2 regions of the Ruania zhangjianzhongii genome follow, and region 1 is predicted to be linked to the other one. Evidence: predicted binding sites of a transcription regulator. Region 1 holds the regulator's gene; the other holds the start of a gene.
The links. Region 1 encodes HspR, which represses chaperone genes until heat shock. Its sites were predicted from a motif close to AAGTTGAGTCNNNNNGACTCAACTT; they were not measured.
Positions count from the first base shown of each region.

Region 1 (7,572 bases):
CCCCGTTCCACAACGTGATCAAGGACGCCGGGATCGCCATCGCGGACATCGACCACGTGGTGCTCGTCGGTGGCTCCACCCGGATGCCCGCCGTCACCGAGGTGGTCAAGGAACTGACCGGCGGCCGGGACCCGAACAAGGGTGTGAACCCGGACGAGGTCGTGTCCGTCGGCGCCGCGCTGCAGGCCGGTGTGCTGAAGGGTGAGCGCACCGACGTGCTGCTCATCGACGTCACCCCGCTGTCCCTGGGTATCGAGACCAAGGGTGGCGTGATGACCAAGCTCATCGAGCGGAACACCGCCATCCCGACCAAGCGCAGCGAGGTGTTCTCCACCGCCGAGGACAACCAGCCGAGCGTGCTCATCCAGGTGTTCCAGGGTGAGCGGGAGTTCGCCCGTGACAACAAGCCGTTGGGCACCTTCGAGCTCACCGGGATCGCCCCGGCCCCGCGCGGGATGCCTCAGGTCGAGGTCACCTTCGACATCGACGCCAACGGCATCGTGCACGTCTCCGCCAAGGACCGTGGCACCGGCCAGGAGCAGTCGATGACGATCACCGGCGGCTCCGCCCTGGGCAAGGAAGAGATCGACCGGATGGTCAAGGAGGCCGAGGCGCACGCCGCCGAGGACGCCCAGCGCCGCGAGGAGCAGGACACCCGCAACTCGGCGGAACAGCTGGCCTACTCCACCGAGAAGCTCCTCACCGACAACGCCGAGAAGCTGCCCGAGGACGTCGCCACCGAGGTGCGCGACGCCGTCGAGAAGGTGAAGACTGCGCTGGCCGGCGAGGACATCGAGGCGGTCAAGACCGCTCAGGCCGAGCTCGGTGAGGCGAGCCAGAAGATCGGCCAGGCGCTGTACTCCCAGCAGGACGCGCCTGCCGAGGGCGCCGATGGCCAGGAGGCCCCGGCGGCCGACGCCCCGGCCGAGGACGACGACATCGTGGACGCCGAGATCGTGGACGAGGATGAGAAGAAGTGACCGAGCCCGACGAGCAGCCGGTGATTCGCGACAAGCGTCGCCTCGATCCCACCACCGGCGAGTTGCGCACTCCTGAGGAGGTGGCCGCCGAGGAGGCGGTCACCGCCTCGGAGCCGGCCGTCGACGGCGGAGCTCACCCTGCTCCGGACGCTCCCGCGGGTGCGGGGTCTGGGCAGCAGGACGCTCCTGCCGACGAGGATCCGGTGGCCGCGGCGAAGGCCGAGGCCGCGGATCTGCAGGACCAGCTCGCCCGGGCGAAGGCCGACCTGTACAACCTGGACCAGCGGTTCAACAACTTCGTCAAGCGGTCCCGTGCCGAGGCACTCGCCGAGCGTGGGCGCGGTGCGGAGGATGTGGTCGAGGCACTCGTCCCGGTGCTCGACGACATCCACCATGCCCGTGAGCACGATGGGCTCTCCGGCCCGCTCGGTGCGATGGCGGAGAAGTTCGAAGAGACGCTGGTCTCGAGGTTCAAAGTGGAGCGCTACGGCACCGCCGGGGACGAGTTCGACCCGAACGTGCACGAAGCGCTGATGCACAACCAGAGCGAGGACGCGGCGACCGAGACCGTCTCCCAGGTGCTCCAGCCGGGGTACCGGGTGGGCGAGAAGGTGGTGCGTCCGGCCCGAGTGGCAGTGACCGGCCCACAGTGAGAGCAGGGAGGGCAACGATGATCGGAGGAGGTGTGGCGCGATGAGCGGACAGGACTGGCTGGAGAAGGACTTCTACGCGACGCTGGGCGTGTCCAAGGACGCCGACGCCGCCGCGATCAAGAAGGCCTACCGCAAGCTCGCACGCACCTGGCACCCGGACCAGAACCCCGGGGACGCCAAGGCCGAGCAAAAGTTCAAGGAGATCGGTGAGGCCTACGCGGTGCTCTCCGACGACGAGCAGCGCAAGCAGTACGACGCGCTGCGCGCTATGGCCGGAGGTGGACCGCGGTTCGCCTCCGGCCCGGGCGGCGCCACCGGCGCGAACGGGTTCGAGGACCTGTTCGGCGGGATGTTCGGTGCCGGCGGCACCGGGGCACCTGGTGGTCCCGGCGGACCGCGGGTGCGCTACTCCACCGGGGGTTCGATGCCCGGTGGCGGCGGTTTCGAGGACATCCTCGGTGGCCTGTTCGGCGGTGGCGGTGGCGGGGGTGGCCGTGCCGGGTTCCAGGCGCCGACCAAGGGCGGAGACATCACCACCTCCGCCTCGCTACCGTTCCGCTCCGCAGTGGAGGGTGCGACCGTGACCCTCACCTTGGACGGCACCCGGTCGATGACTGTGCGGATCCCGGCCGGCGTGCACGACGGGCAGAAGATCCGTCTGCGCGGCAAGGGACAGCCCAGCCCGAGCGGTGGGGAGCCGGGCGACCTGGTGGTCACCGTGCAGGTAGAACCGCACCCGGTGTTCGCCCTGGCCGGTCAGAACCTGACCATCACGGTGCCGATCACTTTCCCGGAGGCGGTGCACGGCGCGACGATTGCCGTGCCCACCCTGGACGGCTCGGAGGTCAGGCTCAAGGTGCCGGCCGGCACTCAGTCCGGCACCCGGCTGCGGGCCAAGGGTCGAGGCGTGGCCTCGAAGAAGGGCACCGGGGACCTGATCGTCACCGTGGAGGTGGCCGTCCCGCGGAAGGTGAGCAAGGACGCGGCTGAGGCGCTGACGAAGTTCGCCGAAGCCAGCGACGGCACCGACCCGCGGGCCGGACTGGCCGATGCGGCGAGGGCGTGATGTGCCGTGTCCGGCTATGACGCCCCGGTCTTCCTGATCTCGATCGCCGCGGAGCATGCGGGGATGCACCCGCAGACCCTGCGGACCTATGACCGGCTCGGCCTCGTGGTGCCGCAGCGCACCCGAGGCCGAGGCCGGCGCTACTCCTCCCGCGACGTGGACGTGCTGCGTGAGGTGCAACGGCTCTCTCAGGAGGAGGGCATCAACCTCGCCGGGATCAAGCGAATCCTGCAGCTTGCCGCGGAGAACGAACGGCTCGAGACGGAGAACACCAGGCTGCGGGCCGGCCACGGCACCGGCCGGCGGGTGTTCACCGCGGACACCGCCGGTGATGTGGTCGCGGTGCCGCTCGGTACCCGACTGCGGCGAGCGGAGAGCGCGGGCGCGATGGTGCTCTGGCGCCCTCAGCGCTGATCCGGCCGTGTGGCTGGACGCCGCCGCCCGCTGCCCGTTTCGCGCCGGACCGCGGAGGGTCCACGCGTTGTCCGGGTGGATGCCATTACGCTCCTCGTGATCGACGACGAGAAATGGGGAGATCTTCATGTCCGAGAATCCAACGCCTGCCTCTGCCGGGCACCCTGATCCAGGGGGTCAGGACCAGACCAGTTTCGGTGCGGCCAGTGCAGCGCCCGGCAGCTATGGGCCGCCGCCTGCCGGCCCGCCGACTGGTGGTCCCACGCCGCCTCCGCCGGGCACGCCGTCGTTCGGGGCGGCCTCGGCGGCGCCGCCACCAGCGGGTCCGCCTCCTGGTGCAGGTCACCCGCCACCCGCCGGCCCCGGAGGTTACGGCGGCCCGCCGCCGAGTGGTCCACCCTCGGGTGGGTACGGGGCCGGCAGCTCTGGCGGTTACGGTCCGGGCGGTCCCGGTGGCTACGGCCCCGGCGGCCCGAGCGGACCAGGTGGACCGCCGCCCGGTGGCCACTATGGCGGGCACTCGCAGGAGCCGGGTTTCTTCAAGGCGATGTTCGACTTCTCCTTCCGGAGCTTCGTCACGCTCTCGTTCGCGAAGGTGATCTTCATCGTGGCGATCGTGATCGCCGGTCTGTGGTGGCTCTTCGCGATCATCTCCGGTTTCGGGATGGCGAGCATCGGAGATGCCTTCAGCCCCTACGGATCGAGTGGTGGCACGGTGATCTTCGGAGTGATGGCGCTGCTGTTCGGGTGGATTCCACCGGCGATCTTCCTCGTCGTGGTGCGCCTCGGCTTGGAGTTCTCGGTGGCCACGATCCGCACCGCGCAGAACACCTCCCAGCTGGTGGACCGCAGCTGATGCTGTACCTCCGCTCGTGGGACCTCTGAGGGCAAGGGACGTCGCTGTGGCGGTCTGAGGTGTTCTGACTCTGGCGGTCTGAGGGTGCAGCAGGTCGCCGCCGCGGCCTGAGGTGCTCTGACGGTGGCGGCACGAGGCACTCCGCGGGTCCCTCGAATCCCGAATCGGACATCGGATAGGCGAGATCTCATCGGCTTCGTTGTGGGTGACCGGACGGCACATCTGGACACATTGTCCGGGTGGGTGCCGCTACGCTCCTGGTCATCAATGACGAAAGTAGGGGAGATCTCCATGTCCGAGAATCCAACGTCTGCCTCGGCCGGGCGTCCTGGTCCAGGGGGTCAGGGCCAGACCAGTTTCGGTGCGGCCTCTGGCGCTTCCGATAGCTATGGGCCGCCACCAGCCGGTCCGCCGCCCACTCGACCGATGCCGCCTGTGCCGGGCACGCCGTCGTTCGGGGCGGCTTCGGCGGCGCCGCCGCCAGCGGGTCCGCCGCCTGGTGCAGGGAGCCCGCCGCCAGCTGGCCCCGGTGGCTACAGTGGGCCGCCGAGCGGCCCACCCTCGGACGGTGACGGGGGCGGCAGCGCTGGCGGTTATGGCCCGGGCGGCCCCGGTGGCTACGGGCCTGGCGGTCCAGGTGGCGCCGACGGCCCCGGTGGCTATGGCCCCGGCGGCCCCGGCGGGCCACCTCCGGGTGGCCACTATGGCGGACAGTCCCCGGAGCCGGGCTTCTTCAAGGCGATGTTCGACTTCTCCTTCCGCCACTTCATCACTATCTCGTTCGCGAAGGTGATCTTCGTGGTCGCGATCGTGATCGCCTGTCTCGAGTATCTGTTCCTGCTGTTCTACGGGTTCCGGATGGGCGGCAGGGGAATCTTGATGGGGGTGGTCATGCTGCTGTTTGGCTGGATCCCGCCGGCGATCCTCCTGATCATCGTGCGTCTCGGCTTGGAGTTCTCGGTGGCGAACATCCGCACTGCGCAGAACACCTCCCAGATGGTCGGCCGCACCGACGGATAGCGACGTCTGCCTCCCCGCCCCGGCGCGGTGGCGAGGATGCGCCGATGGTGTCGGTGTCGGTGTCGGTGTCGGTGTCGGTGCCGGTGCCGGTGTCGGTGCCGGCTGGCTGCGCGCGACGGTGTGCGGTGCATTGCGCCCGACGGCGTGCTGTGCATAGCGCCCGACGGCGGGTGTCACCCGGCTGGGCTGATCGCGGGCCCGGATGGCAGGCTGGGCCCGTGACCTCCGAACCGAGCCTGCGGCACTGGCTGCGTGAGCTGCCCGTCTTCGACCGCGACCGCCTGCCGCCCTTCGACCCGGATGCAGCACCGGCCGCTCCGGCCGAGCTCTACCTGGACTGGCTACGCTCCGCCGTCGACGGGGGTGTGCAGGCGCCGCATGCGATGGTGCTGTCCACTGCGGGAGGAGACGGGCGGGTCACCGCCCGCACGCTAATACTCAAGGACATCGACGCCGACCTCTGGTGTGTGGCGACTTCCGCCGACAGCCCCAAGGCCGCCCAGCTCGCGGAGAACTCCCGCGCTGCGCTGACCACCTTCTGGGGCGCTCTTGGCCGTCAGGTCCGGGTCACCGGTCAGATGCGGGACCTCGGTGACGCTGCCGGTGCCGCAGACTTCCACGCCCGCCCACCGGGTTCGCGGGCCGCCGCGCTCGTCGGCCATCAGAGCGAGGTGCTCACCGACCGGCAGGCCTACTGGGATGCCTTCGCCGCAGAGCTCACCAGCGTGCAGGAGCACCCGGACACCGAGCTGCCGAGCTGGCGGTCCTACGGGCTACGGGCCGAGGCCGTGGAATTCTGGCAGGCTACTGCCGATGCCGGGCAGATCCGGCTGCGCTACCGGCGCCACGGGGACGACTGGAAGAGGGAGCTGCTCTGGCCATGACCGACCTGATCGAACCACTCGCCACCGTCCGGGAGAGCGAAGCCGCCCTGGCCAGGGTGATCTCCGCCGTCGAACACGCCACGCCCGAGGACCTCGCCGCCCCGAGCGGGCTACCCGGCTGGACCCGCAGCCACGTGCTCGCCCACATCGACGGTATCGGCCGAGCGCTCGCGCGCCAGCTCGACTATGCCGCGCGCGGCCAGCTGATCGACGTCTATGACGGCGGGTCGGCGGGGCGGGAATCGGCGATCGAGGCCGGCGCTACCCGGACCAAGGAGGAGCACCTCGCGGCGCTCACCGCACTGCAGAGCCAGCACCAGAACGCCTGGCCGGAGAAGGATTCGCTGGTGTGGTTCACGCCGGTGCGCTACCGGGACGGGATCGTGGTGGACGTCGCCCTGGCCTGGTGGCGTGAGATCAGCATCCACCAGGTGGATCTCGATCTGGGTATCGAGGCGGCGAAGGTGTGGAGCCAGCCGTTGTGCGAGTACCTGCTCGACTTCCTCTCCGTGCGCCTGCCCAGCGGGCCGTTGGTCGAGCTGGACGCCTTCGAACCGGGGGTGCGGTATGTGGTCGCCGCGGACTCCGGAGCCCCGCCGACGGCGCCGGTGACCGTGACCGGTCCGCTCACCTCGATCACCGGCTGGCTGGCCGGGCGGGAGATCCACCCGCTGCCGATCGCTACTAGCGGCGAGGATGCGGTGGACCTGCCCGAGCTCGGCCCCTGGCCCTCCAGCCGTTGAGCCCGCGACGGGCCCGGCCAGCAGCCCGCATCCCGCCCGCCCGCCGGTCGCAGACAGTCGTCTGAGTACGGAATGGACATCTGAGTACCGGAATTTCGGCCCTCAGATGTTCATTCGGTACTCCGATGGATGACCAGCGGGCCGGTGCCGGTGCCGGGCGCCGGGGTGCGGGGTGTCAGGGCCGGGTGTGCGGGGGTGCGAGCGGGCCCGAGCAGCTCAGCGCAGGCGGGAATGCAGGAACTCGTATGCCAGCGCCTGCATGTGCGCTGCCTGCGCGTTGGTCGCCGAGCCGCCGTGCCCGCCCTCGATGTTCTCGTAGTAGGTCACGTCCTTGCCTGCGGCGAGCAGCTGGGCGGCCATTTTGCGGGCGTGGCCCGGGTGCACCCGGTCGTCGCGGGTGGAGGTGGTCAGCAGGACCGGCGGGTACTCCCGATCGGGCTCGAACAGGTGGTACGGGGAGAAGGTGCGGATGAACTCCCACTGCGCCGGATCGTCCGGATCGCCGTACTCGGCCATCCAGGACGCGCCGGCGAGCAGGTGGGAGTAGCGCTTCATGTCCAGCAGCGGCACCTGGATCACCACCGCACCGAACAGCTCGGGGTACTGGGTGAGCATGTTCCCGGTGAGCAGGCCGCCGTTCGACCCGCCCTGCACCCCCAGGTGCGCGGCAGCGGTGATCTCCTTCTCGGTCAGATCGCGGGCGACCGCGGCCAGGTCCTCGTACGCTTTGTACCGATTCGCCTTCAGTGCCGCCTGGTGCCACGCCGGCCCGTACTCGCCACCGCCACGGATATTGGCGAGCGCGTACACGCCACCGCGTTCCAGCCACGACCGGCCCAGGGAGCCGGAGTAGGCGGGGGTCAGCGAGATCTCGAATCCGCCGTAGCCGTACAGCAGAGTGGGTGCTGCGGAGTCGAAGGCCAGATCCTCGCGACGAATCAGGAAGTACGGGATCC
Region 1 is NZ_CP042828.1:4,667,917-4,675,488, reverse strand. It holds gene dnaK (molecular chaperone DnaK) at 1-980, shown strand, start outside; gene FU260_RS21595 (nucleotide exchange factor GrpE) at 977-1,633, shown strand; gene FU260_RS21590 (DnaJ C-terminal domain-containing protein) at 1,674-2,699, shown strand; gene FU260_RS21585 (heat shock protein transcriptional repressor HspR) at 2,706-3,113, shown strand; gene FU260_RS21580 (DUF4282 domain-containing protein) at 3,661-3,969, shown strand; gene FU260_RS24295 (DUF4282 domain-containing protein) at 4,711-4,989, shown strand; gene FU260_RS21560 (pyridoxine/pyridoxamine 5'-phosphate oxidase) at 5,208-5,873, shown strand; gene FU260_RS21555 (maleylpyruvate isomerase family mycothiol-dependent enzyme) at 5,870-6,616, shown strand; gene FU260_RS21550 (prolyl oligopeptidase family serine peptidase) at 6,833-7,572, opposite strand, start outside.

Region 2 (7,572 bases), 160 kb from region 1:
CTGACCGATCACCCAGACCAGCCGCGGCCACACCTGCTGCAGCGTCGGCCGGACCTTGGCGATCACCCAGCGTCGCAGCGATCCGACCGCCATCACCACCCCCACCAGCAGCAGCACCACACCGACACCGATCAGCACGGCACCCGAGGGCACCTGCTGCAGCGCCCCGGACGAGCCGGTGAGCAGGGCGATCGCGATCAGCAGGAGCACGGTGGTGACGAACTGGGAGACCTGCAGCAGGGCTACTGTGGCCAACGCCATCGGGGTGGCCACGCCGCGCTTCTGCATGTACCGCAGGTTGAGCGCGGCGGGGCCGACACCGGCCGGCGCCACCAGAGTGATCACCGAGGCAGCGACCTGCACCAGCGTGGTGCGCCACAGCCCGAGACGGTCCGGGGAGAGACCGGTCAGGCCCATCGCGCCGCCCAGGTAGGTGAGCAGGCCCAGCCCGAAGGCCACCACCATCCACATCGGGTTGGCGTCGACCACCACCTCGGTGATGGTCTCGAAGTTCAGGGTGGTGAGCAGCACCCAGCCGGCCACCACCGCCACGGTGAGGGTGATCGCGGTGCGGGCGTTGAACCGGGCCAGCTGGATCGGCTCGACGTCCCCGGCCGTCGGGATGAAGTCCACCAGGTGCGAGCGCAGCGTGCGCATCCCCGCCTTGTTCGCCCGGGCGGCGGCGCGGGTCTGGGCGGGCATCGCGATCGGCTGCAGCAGCGGAGCGATCTCCGCGAGCTGTGCGATGTTCAGCGAGCGGGAGGCGGCGGCCACCGCGCGCTGCGGACCCACCCGGAGGGCGAACAGGGTGAGCAGCTGCGCCAGGTCCACCCGGCGGGCCAGTGAGGTGGCCGCGATCTCCCCCTCCTCCCAGCCGTTCAGCCAGACCTGGCCCGCATCGCTACCGGAGCTGACCACCGATACGGTGTCGGCGCAGATGTTTCGGTGTGCCAGCCCGGAGGTGTGCGCGATCCGCAGCTGCTCCCAGGCGTTCATCATCACGTCGTCGGTGATCGCCGTATCGGGGAGGTCGGCCAGCTGCTGGGCGTCTCGGACGTGCTCACCGAGCAGCAGTACCGACGCGCCGGCCTCGGCGATCCCGTGCAGGCGCGGGCAGTTCACCCCGGCCGCCGAGGCGGCGTAGTACATCAGCGAGGCGCGTTCGGCGCTCTGCCGCAGGCCCACCGAGGTGCGCCGGTCCAGACCTCGGCGGGTGAGCGTGGTGATCAGCCCGTTCAACCAGCCGATCACCTGGCGGTCCGCGTCCAGGACCACGGCGTCCCAGCGCTGCCCGGTGGTGTCGGTGACGGCGTACACCCGGTTGGCACCCTCGCGCTCGGTGGCGACAGTGGCCGACTCTTGGACATGGTCCGGTACCACCGCACCCGACGGCGCTGCGTCGTCGGCCTCGGCCAGGCCACCCGGACCGCTGCCCGGGTACCGCGGTGGACCGGTGCCTGGGCCTGGGGGAGGAGCAGTACCTGCGTTCCCGTCCGGCCTGGCCGGGACTTCCCGACCTGGGCCGCGTGGGGCCGCTTCACCCGGGCCGTGTGGGGCGACTTCACCGTGGCCGGGTGGGGTCACCCCAGCCGGCCCACCTGCCGAGGTGAGGGGTGCACCCGAGGGGGCTGCGCCGTCGTCGACCGGAGCCCGCGAGCCGCTGGGCGCGACGTACCCGATCGGGTTGGTGGCCGTCACGGACTCGCTCTGCAGACTGGCGGCGTCCGTGGAGTCGCCGATGCGGATCACGCTCACCGCGTCCACGCCGGCGCGGCGGATACCCTCCACCAGCACCTGCCCGTGCGCCCGGCGGCTGAGCACCCCCGAGGCGTATCGCATGCCCAGCCCCACGGCCCGGCCGATCAGCACCGAGATGATCGCCCCGGCCAGCGTGGACTCACCGGCGATCACCGAGACCACCAGCACTACCCAGAGCAGATTCCAGGAGATCCCCACCAGGCGACGCTCGTCCCGGGTGCCGGTACCGGTGAGGAACGCCGCCAGTCCGGCCACCATCGGGGTGATCGTCATGACCAGGTCGGTGCCCTCGTGCAGCCGGAGGGCCCGCAGCATCGCCTCCGGGGCAAGGCTGTGCAGCAGCCAGACCGCCGCACTGGTGATCAGGATGGCCGCCAGGGCTGCTGCCACCGCGTCGATCACCGCGCGCACCTGCCGGCGGAAGAGCTGTTCGGCGATCACCACGATCGGCAGGATGAGGGTGAGGAAACCCTCGATCGCGTTGATCGGCACCAGCAGGATGTTGCGCAGCACCTGGGCGAACACCGACTGCACGTCCTGGGTGACCGCTGTGGTGGTGCGGTAGGCGAACACGGAGAGCACCAGCACGGCCACGATTCCGGCGACCGTGGCGAGCATCATCACCAGGTCGATCGGTCGCCGGACCCGGACCAGGGGAATGTCCAGCACCGTGATCGTGCGGAACCGGCCGCGCGCGGGCGGTTCCTGGGCGGTCCCCTCAGCCATGGCCACGATGGTATGCGACGTGACTCGCCGCACACCGCCGCGACGGGCGAGGTGTGGTCAGTCGGTGACGGGAGTCACAGCCCAGCCGAGGAGGTCACGCCGATGGCGGTCAGCCAGTCCTCGGGGAGCAGCTGGTAGCCGACGAAGGCCGCGACATCCAGCAGCGTGTGCGCGATTACCAGTGGCATCACTCGGCGTCGGCCCCAACGGGACAGGTAGAAGGTCGCGAAGATGACGCCCATCAGCATGTTCGCCGCGAACGGCCCCCAGCCCTGGTAGAGGTGGTAGGAGCCGCGGATGAACGCCGAGAGCGCGACGATCGCGACCGGTCCCCACCGCTTCTCCTGCAGCCGTTCCACCAGGTAGCCGACCACCACGACCTCCTCCAGCAGCCCGTTCTTCAGGGCGGCGAGGAGCAGCACCGGCACGGTCCACCAGTACGGGTCCAGCGCGGAGGCCTGCACCGCGACCGTGATGCCCAGCGCGCGGCCGGCCACGTACAACCCGAGGCCGGGGATACCGATCAGCGCACCCAGGCCCACGCCCCAGGCCACGTCCCTCCCCGGGCGCCGGGCGTCCAAGCCGATTCGCCGCCAGGGGCTGCGGCCCCGGTCGGAGAGCAGGTAGAGCGCGAGGGCGACCGGCACCAGCGCGAAGGTGATGGACAGGATCTGATAGGTCAGGTCCAGATACGGGCGCGGGGACTGCGAGGCGTTCAGCGCGGTGCTCTGCTCGCCGAGCGGCCCGCGAGTGAGTGCGGCGATGATGGCGACCACCGCGTACACACCGGACTGGCCGAGGGAGAGCCCTATCACGATCCAGATCTCGGCGGTCAGGCGCCGCGATCTGGACTTCTCCAGGGGTGGGTCGGGGCTGGTCACATCTCGTTATATCGCACCGGGCCCGGCGTCCCCATTCCTCGTGGCCGCCTCCGACCCCACTGCCCCACTCGCCCCGGCCCCCGGCTCGGTCCTGGCCCGGTCTTGCGCCTCGGAATCCACTGACACCCTCGGAATCCAGTTCCACCCGGATTCCGAGGCGCCAAGTGGATTCCGAGGCAGGGTGGGACGACAGCACCGTGGGGGTCGGAGGGCAGCCGGGCGCGCTGGAGCGGCCGGGCCTGGGCTGGACCGATAGATCAGCGCGGCTCGATCAGCCCGACGACTTCACAGTCGTAGTGCTGGGAACCATCGGCTCCTCCACCTACTAAGAACCGGCTCGTTCGTTCACCTTGAGCGAACCAGACTCAACTCTCGGGAATGTACCTACGGGTTCCGCCGTTGTACCGGGCGAGAACCTATCCAGAACCGACCCGAGGAGTTCCCATGGCTCTGACCTTTGACCCGTTCCGTGAGCTGGACCGACTGACCGGTACCTTTGCCGGCAGCCGCGGCCCGCGCTGGATGCCGATGGACCTCTACCGTGCAGGCGATGAGTTCGTGGTGGACATCGACCTTCCCGGTGTGGCCCCGGAGACCATCGACCTGGACGTGGACGGCAACGTGCTGACTGTCCAGGCCGAGCGCACCATCGATCGACCCGAGGGCCGCCGGTGGCTCGCCCAGGAGCGGCCGGCCGGTGGCTACCGCCGCCAGCTCACCCTGAACGACGGCCTGGACGTCGATGCGATCAGCGCGTCCTACGCCCACGGCGTGCTCACCCTGCGCATCCCGGTGGCAGAAGCGGCCAAGCCGCGCAAGATCGCGGTGCAGACCGCCGAGGCGTCCGCGGTGACCGTCGCCGACCAGGAGCGGGAGACCGCCGTCGAGAACGAGAACAGTGAGGATGCAGCGGCGGTCGCCGCCTGACCTGCACGACCGAAGCCGATGCCCCGGGTGCCGATGAGGCACCCGGGGCATCGCGATTTCGGCGCCACGGCAAGCTGGCGTCGGTCAGCCGCCGCCGCTGAGGCGTCGCGGCTCTGCCGCCGCTCAGTCGCCGCCGCTCAGCGGATCGCGGTGACCGCGTACCCCGCTTCGTCGACCGCCTCGCGCACCGCCGACTCGTCCAGGGCGGCAGCCGAGGTCACGGTCACCGGGGAGACGCCCCCGGCGTGCAGGTCCACGTCTACCGCGCTGACGCCGTCCAGGCCGGTCAGCTCCTCGGTGACGTGGTTGACGCAGTTGCCGCAGGTCATGCCCTCGACGTCGATCACAGTGGTGGTCACAGATATCTCCTCGTTGTTCCTGGCGTGCGGGTACAGACCGTGCGGTCCAGTCCGGTCCGGTCAGGACCGGACCAGCCGGGCGATGGCGGCCGATGCTTCTTTCACCTTCTCCTCGCCGGCTTCGGGGGAGGTGCGGGCGGCGTCGATCACGCAATGGCTGAGGTGGTCCTCGAGCAGGCCGAGCCCTACCGCCTGCAATGCTTTGGTGACGGCGGAGATCTGGGTGAGTACGTCGATGCAGTAGACGTCCTCGTCGACCATCCGGGCGATCCCGCGCACCTGCCCCTCGATCCGGCGCATCCGCTTCAGGTACGCCTCTTTGTCCGGGGTGTAGCCGTGCGGAGGTTGGGCCTCCAGCGTTTCCTGGGTGGTCATCGATCCTCCTGGGTGACGTCTGATCGTCATCCACTATACCCCCACTGGGTATTCCTGTGTGGGGGTTGTGCGCGTGGGACAACGGAATGATCACGATCTGCCGCCGCCGGATATCGATCCGATATCAAGCCCGTTTTCACGCTCCGGGCTCGCATACGGTGGCGCTCATGGGAGAGTTTCGGCGGCTGCGGCGCGCCCTCGCGATGGCGGGTTCGGTGATCATGCTCGCGCTCGGTGGCGTGCTGGTGGCCGAGCCGGCGCAGGCCTGCGCGTGTGGTGGTGCCGTCTCTGCCGAGGGTGAAGCGCTGACCGTGGACCGGGAGGTTGCCGCGCTCGCGTGGGACGGCAGCACCGAGGACATCGTGATGCAGCTGGACATGATCACCGACGCCGATGATGCCGCGGTCATCATCCCGACCCCCAGCGAGCCCGAGGTGCAGTTGGCGGAGACGTCCTTCTTCGACGAGCTGGCCGAGATGGCTGCGCCACGCGTGGAGGACACGTTCACCTGGTGGCCGCAGTGGGAGGACATCGGACCGGCCGACGGGGCCGGGGCGGCCGAGCCGACCGGCGGGGTCGAGGTGCTGGACACGGTGCCGCTCGGCCCGCTGGAGGCCAGCGTGCTGTCAGCCACCGATGCCGACGGACTCACCGACTGGCTACGCGAGCACGAGTACGTGATGAGCGACCCGCTGGCGGATGCGCTCACCCCGTACATCACCGAGGGCTGGTACTTCGTGGCGATCCGGATGGTTGCCGAGGAGGGCACGCTGAACGGCGAGGTCCAGCCGGTGCACCTCAGTTTCCCCGCTAGCTCGCTGATCTACCCGATGCGAATCTCTGCTGCGGCCGAGGTGACCCAGCACGTGTCCACCTACGTGCTCGCCGACGGTCAGGTCCGGCACAGCGATCCGACCGGAACGAGCGAGCCCGGCGAGCTGCGGTACGCCGGACCGGTCGACGAGAGCCTGCAGACCAGTCCCACCTGGGACCAGCTCGCGGCCGCCGGCGACTACCTGACCGTGATCGACCACGTGTTCGACGATCCGGCCGAGCAGATCACCTCCGACTTCACCTTCGCGAGTGCGCCGGATGCGGCGGACTACCAGCAGGTGGTCCAGGTGACCCGGATGCGGGAGATCGCCGGACTTACCGCTGGCCCCGTGCTGCTGGTGCTCGGCCTGGCCGCCGTGGTGGTGGCCGTGCTGGTAGGTCGCCGCCTCCTTCCCGCCGGCGACGGCGCAGCTCGCCTCGGTCCGTCGGCCGGCCCGGTCGGTGCTCGTCCGGAGCAGCACTACAGCGCTCCGCGCTGACGTAGCGGCACCCGCTGTGGTAGTTGCGCGCTGTGCCGGGCTGGTCGAGGCTGGCTAGCTGACTCAGGTCGCGTGCCGTGCCACCTACGATGTCGGGATGCGGCTGGCAGTTCTGGACATTGGCTCGAACACGGTGCACCTGCTCGTCTTCGACGTGCAGCGAGGTGCGCGACCGGAACCGCAGGTGGACGAGCGGTTCACCATGCGGCTGATGCGTTACCTCACCGAGGAGGAGGTGATCAGCGCCGAAGGCAGGGACCTGCTGCTCGCGGCAGTGGACAAGTTGCTGGACCTGGCGCGAGCCCGCGGGGTGGACGAGACACTGGTGATGGTCACCTCCGCGATTCGGGAGGCGGCCAATGGTGAGGAGATCCTCGCCGAGATCGACGCTCGAATGGATGGCGATCTGCAGGTGCTCGGCGGTGCCGACGAGGCGGCGCTGACCTACCTCGCCGCCCGCCGCTGGTACGGCTGGGGTGCCGGTCGGCTGCTGGTCCTGGACATCGGTGGCGGGTCGCTGGAGGTGGCCACCGGTGTGGACGAGATCCCGGACGTCGCCGAGTCGGTACCGCTCGGTGCCGGCCGCCTCACCCGTGCCTTCCTTCCGCACGATCCGCCGGAACCGGGTGAGCTTGCCGCGTTGCGAGAGCATGTGAGCACTGCGCTCGAACCGCTGGTGCAGCGGGTCAGCAGCTGCCCCGCGCCGGACCACGTGGTGGCCACCTCGAAGACGTTCCGGTCACTGGCCCGGCTGGCCGGGATGAGCGTGGACGGGATCGGGCCCGGCGAGCGCTGGCAGATGAGTACCTCGCTGCTCGCCGACTGGGTGCCCCGGCTGGCGAAGATCCCCGCCGAGCAGCGGATGGAGTTACCTGGGGTGACCGCCGAGCGTACCTACCAGATCGTCGCTGGAGCGGTGGTGGCGCTGGCGACCCTGCGAGCCCTGCAGGTGCCGATCGTGGAGATCTGCCCGTGGGCGCTGCGCGAGGGTGCCCTGTTGCGGCGCCTCGATCAGGTCTGATCGACCAGGCCAGAGCCGGCGCCTCCGCTGGCTCTGGCCCGCCGGTGGTCTTCCCTGGGTCCGGCCTGCCGGACACCTCTTCATTGCCGGGTGAGGACGACGACGTCGGTAGGGGTGTGGCGCACAGCGGCCAGCTGATCCAGCCCAGGATTGACCTCGAGCCACCGGTCCCACAGTGGCTGGCGCTCCTCGCCGTCGGCACGATGGGCGAG
Region 2 is NZ_CP042828.1:4,826,404-4,833,975, reverse strand. It holds gene FU260_RS22325 (lysylphosphatidylglycerol synthase transmembrane domain-containing protein) at 1-2,484, opposite strand, end outside; gene FU260_RS22320 (CPBP family intramembrane glutamic endopeptidase) at 2,559-3,365, opposite strand; gene FU260_RS22315 (Hsp20/alpha crystallin family protein) at 3,810-4,292, shown strand; gene FU260_RS22310 (heavy-metal-associated domain-containing protein) at 4,430-4,651, opposite strand; gene FU260_RS22305 (metal-sensitive transcriptional regulator) at 4,712-5,026, opposite strand; gene FU260_RS22300 (DUF2330 domain-containing protein) at 5,194-6,339, shown strand; gene FU260_RS22295 (Ppx/GppA family phosphatase) at 6,437-7,360, shown strand; gene FU260_RS22290 (nitroreductase/quinone reductase family protein) at 7,441-7,572, opposite strand, start outside.
Region 2: a site for HspR is predicted at 3,713-3,737, ahead of FU260_RS22315 (Hsp20/alpha crystallin family protein). Genes of this name have one in related genera too.